Regions from separate parts of the Streptomyces sp. NPDC046759 genome, predicted to be linked through region 1. Evidence: riboswitches for the same ligand, from Rfam matches in the RefSeq annotation. Region 1 holds a riboswitch; the other holds the start of a gene.
What was found. Region 1 has a riboswitch for glycine ahead of gcvP (aminomethyl-transferring glycine dehydrogenase). Riboswitches for the same ligand answer to the same signal wherever they lie in the genome.
Positions count from the first base shown of each region.

Region 2: another riboswitch for glycine. It lies ahead of gcvT (glycine cleavage system aminomethyltransferase GcvT); the one in region 1 lies ahead of gcvP (aminomethyl-transferring glycine dehydrogenase).

Region 1 covers NZ_JBEYYJ010000061.1:1,620-3,814, reverse strand. Annotated here, with positions in the region: gene ABZ919_RS41050 (DNA polymerase IV) at 1-144, shown strand, start outside; gene ABZ919_RS41045 (PRC-barrel domain-containing protein) at 66-437, opposite strand; glycine riboswitch at 557-650, shown strand; gene gcvP (aminomethyl-transferring glycine dehydrogenase) at 827-2,195, shown strand, end outside.
Region 2 covers NZ_JBEYYJ010000007.1:8,798-10,992, forward strand. Annotated here, with positions in the region: gene gcvT (glycine cleavage system aminomethyltransferase GcvT) at 1-958, opposite strand, end outside; glycine riboswitch at 1,115-1,212, opposite strand; gene ABZ919_RS11640 (AAA family ATPase) at 1,391-2,095, shown strand; gene ABZ919_RS11645 (enhanced serine sensitivity protein SseB) at 2,137-2,195, shown strand, end outside.

The DNA.
Region 1 (2,195 bases):
GCGCTGGAGGCCGCTGACCCCTTGCCGCTGGTCGTGGATTCTCCCCACCCGATCGCCCGTCTCGGTCACGTCTCCTCCGAGCCCGCCAGCTTGCCGAAGTCGTGGTCCGGTACGGAGGGCGGCGATCCGACGTCGAGGCCGTAGTGGTGGTAGAGCTGGAGTTCCTGTTCGGGGGAGAGGTGGCGGCCCACGCCGAAGTCGGGGGCGTCCTTGATCAGGGCGCGTTCGAACGGAACGTGGAGAGCACCCTCCACCAGTTCGCTCGGTTCCAGGGGGACGAAGGCGTCGCGGGAGAACAGGCCGGTGCGTATGGCCGCCCACCTCGGCACGCCGGTCGCGTCGTCGAGGTAGACCTCGTCGACGGTACCGATCTTGGTGCCGTCGCGGCCGAACGCCTTGCGGCCGATCAGGTTGCGCGGATCGATGTCGGTCTGCACGGTCCCTCTCCCTCCACGTGGTCGCAATACATCCGTAAGCACTACGAAAGAGCACATTCAAGGAGGCGGCCACTCGAGGACTCGGGCGTTGACCCCGCTGGTAGGCTGACAGCGGCTGCTGACCCCGTGCGGGAGAGTCCTCCGATCCTTCGGAGGCGCCGAAGGAGCAAATCCTCCCCGGAATCTCTCAGGCTCACGTACCGCACGGACGAGGTCACTCTGGAAAGCAGGGCGGGTGTCGACGGCTTCCGCTCTCACCGACGGTGAAAGCCGGCGTCCCTCAGGGCGTCCGGTGAAGCTCTCAGGTTGAGATGACAGAGGGGGAGGCCGTCGGGGCACCCGTGCCGTGGTGCCCTTCGAAGGTCGCGTCAGACCAGGAGGCCTCCGCAATGACCGCCCACCGCATTCCGCTCTCGGAGCTCGAAGCGGGCATCCCCTTCGAGCAGCGCCACATCGGGCCCGACCAGGAGGCGCGGGCCAAGATGCTCGCGCAGGTCGGCTACGGCTCGCTGGACGAGCTGACCGCCGCGGCGGTCCCGGATGTGATCAAGAATGCCGACGCCCTCGACCTGCCGGGCGCCCGTACCGAGGCCGAGGTGCTCGCCGAGCTGCGCTCGCTCGCCGACCGCAACCAGGTCCTCGATTCCATGATCGGCCTTGGGTACTACGGGACCTTCACGCCGCCCGTCATCCTGCGCAACGTCATGGAGAACCCGGCCTGGTACACGGCCTACACGCCCTACCAGCCGGAGATCTCCCAGGGACGCCTCGAAGCCCTGCTGAACTTCCAGACCGTCGTCGCCGACCTCACCGGTCTGCCCACCTCCGGCGCCTCGCTCCTGGACGAGGGCACGGCCGCCGCCGAGGCGATGGCACTGTCCCGGCGCATGGGCAGGAACAAGAAGGGCCTGTTCCTGATCGACGCGGACGCGCTGCCGCAGACCGTCGCCGTCATCCAGACCCGCGCCGAACCGACCGGTGTCGAGGTCGTCGTCGCCGACCTCAGCGAGGGCATTCCGGCCGAGGTCGCCGGGCGCGAGATCAACGGCGTGCTGATCCAGTACCCGGGCGCCTCCGGTGCCGTACGCGACATCAAGCCGGTCATCGACCAGGCGCACGAGCTGGGCGCCCTGGTCACCGTCGCCGCCGACCTGCTCGCGCTGACCCTGCTGACCTCGCCGGGCGAGCTGGGCGCGGACATCGCCGTCGGCACCACCCAGCGCTTCGGCGTGCCGATGGGCTTCGGCGGTCCGCACGCCGGCTACATGGCGGTGCACGAGAAGTTCGCGCGCAGCCTGCCCGGCCGGCTCGTGGGCGTCTCCGTCGACGCGGACGGCAACAAGGCCTACCGGCTCGCCCTGCAGACCCGTGAGCAGCACATCCGCCGCGAGAAGGCCACCAGCAACATCTGCACCGCGCAGGTGCTGCTCGCGGTGATGGCGGGCATGTACGCCGTCTACCACGGGCCGGAGGGGCTCCGGACCATCGCCCGGCGGACGCACCGGTACGCCACGATCCTCGCCGCGGGCCTGAGGGCCGGCGGCGTGGAGACCGTCCACGGCGCCTTCTTCGACACCGTCACCGCGCGTGTGCCGGGCAGGGCCGCCGAGGTCGTCGCCGCCGCCCGGCAGAACGGCGTCAACCTCCATCTGGTCGACGCGGACCACGTCTCCGCCTCCTGCGACGAGACCACCGGGCGGGCCCAGCTGGCCGCCGTGTGGTCCGCCTTCGGCGTCGAGGGCGACATCGAGGAGCTGG
Region 2 (2,195 bases), on a different contig from region 1:
AGGTGACCTCGCCGATCACCTTGCCGCCGGCGACGACGGTGTACCCGGCGCGCGGGACCCGGCGGCCCTCGGCGATCAGGCCGACGAGCACCCGCGGGGGAGTCTGCTCGGCCCGGGCGGCGGCCTCGACGAGCGCCGCGCGCCCCACGAAGTCGCCCTTGTCGAACTTGACCACGCGGCCGAGCCCGGCGTCGAAGGGGGTCAGCCCGGTGGTCAGCTCGTGCCCGTACAGCGGCATGCCCGCCTCCAGGCGCAGCGTGTCCCGGCAGGACAGGCCGCACGGCACCAGGCCGACGCCCTCGCCGGCCTTGGTCAGCGCCTGCCACAGCTCGACCGCGTGCTCGGGCCGCACGAACAGCTCGAAGCCGTCCTCGCCGGTGTACCCGGTGCGGGCGATGAGCGCCGGGACGCCGGCCACGGTGCCGGGCAGGCCGGCGTAATACTTCAGGCCGTCCAGGTCGGCGTCGGTCAGGGACTTCAGGATGCCGGGGGACTCGGGGCCCTGGACGGCGATCAGCGCGTAGGCGTCCCGGTCGTCACGCACCTCGGCGTCGAAGCCCCCGGCCCGCTCGCCCAGGGCGTCCAGCACCACCTGGGCGTTGGAGGCGTTGGCCACGACCATGTACTCGGTCTCGGCGAGCCGGTAGACGATCAGGTCGTCCAGGATGCCGCCGTCGGCCTGGCAGATCATGGTGTAGCGGGCGCGGCCGACGCCGATGGAGGCGATGTTGCCGACCAGGGCGACGTTCAGGAACTCGGCCGCCTCGGGGCCGGTGACGGTGATCTCGCCCATGTGGGAGAGGTCGAACAGACCCGCCTTGGTTCGCACGGCCAGGTGCTCGTCGCGCTCGGAGCCGTAGCGCAGGGGCATGTCCCAGCCGGCGAAGTCGGTCATCGTCGCACCGAGCGCGCGATGCACGGCATCCAGCGCGGTGTGACGGAGTTCAGTGCTGCTCATCGGTCGGTCGTCTCCCAGGACACACGGACGGGGCGAGGAACGTTCCTCCCCATCTGTCATCGGAACCTGAGAGGTTCGCCACGACCGCCACAGGGACGATCACGGCTTGCACCTTGGGTGGAGCCACTGTCACAGCGGCCCGCTTTTCAGATGTGCCTCGCCCGCGCGGTAACGGGGCCTGAGAGATTCAAGGGAGGGACTTGCTCCTTCGGCGTCCCAGCGAAGGCTGCTGGGAACTCTCCCGCGCGGATTCAAGCGGCCGGTATGCAGTTGGCGGCCACATCATTGCACGCCGCGCCCCCGCCCGTCAGGGCCGCATCCGTAACCGACCTGTGGCAGGACGCGCACGAAACCACCGGGCATCGCGCATTACCTTCTCTTTACATCTGCTGGGCATGGATATGGCCGAGCGAGCAGGGGAGGACGACCACGGTGAACAGGACGACGGCCTACGCCACCGCCGCTGCCCCGACGACCGGCGCGGCGGTGCCCGGGCAGCCCTCCGCCCCGGCGCGCGAGCGCCGCTCCGAGCCCCCCGCCCCGGTCGTCCGCGACCTGCGCGACGGCGCCGGCCCCAGCCCGCGTGCCCTGCTCTTCGGCCCCCGGGACCTGGTCGTGGTCACCGGGCTGCCCGGCAGCGGCAAGTCCACCCTGATGCACCGGGCGGTCTGCGGCCGCCGCGTCGACTCCCAGGACGCCCGCGACCGCTTCGCGGCCCGCCTGCCCCGCACCTTGCCCTACGCCCTCTACCGCCCCTTGGTCCGCCTCGCCCACTACGCCGGCCTGCGCCGCGCGCTGCGCACCGGCGAAGGCGTCGTCGTGCACGACTGCGGCACCCAGTCCTGGGTCCGCGCCTGGCTCGCCCGTGCGGCGCGCCGCCGCGGCGGCACCCTCCATCTGCTGCTGCTCGACGTCCCCCCGGTCACCGCCCGCGAGGGCCAGCGGGAACGCGCCCGGGGCGTCTCCCGCTACGCCTTCGCCCGCCACCGCCGTACGACCGCCCGGCTGCTCGGTGCCGTCGAGCGGGGCGAACTGCCCGCGGGCTGCGGCTCGGCGGTCCTGGTGGACCGCGCGGCGGCGGACGCCCTGCAGCGGATCGCCTTCACGGCATGCGTCCCTGTCACAGCAACCCGCTAGCCTTCATGGTCAAGCAGTGGATCCCAGCAGGCGGTAGGCAGATGGACTTCCCGGCGGACATTCCCGCGGACTTCCCGGCACAGGCGCACCCCCAGCCGCA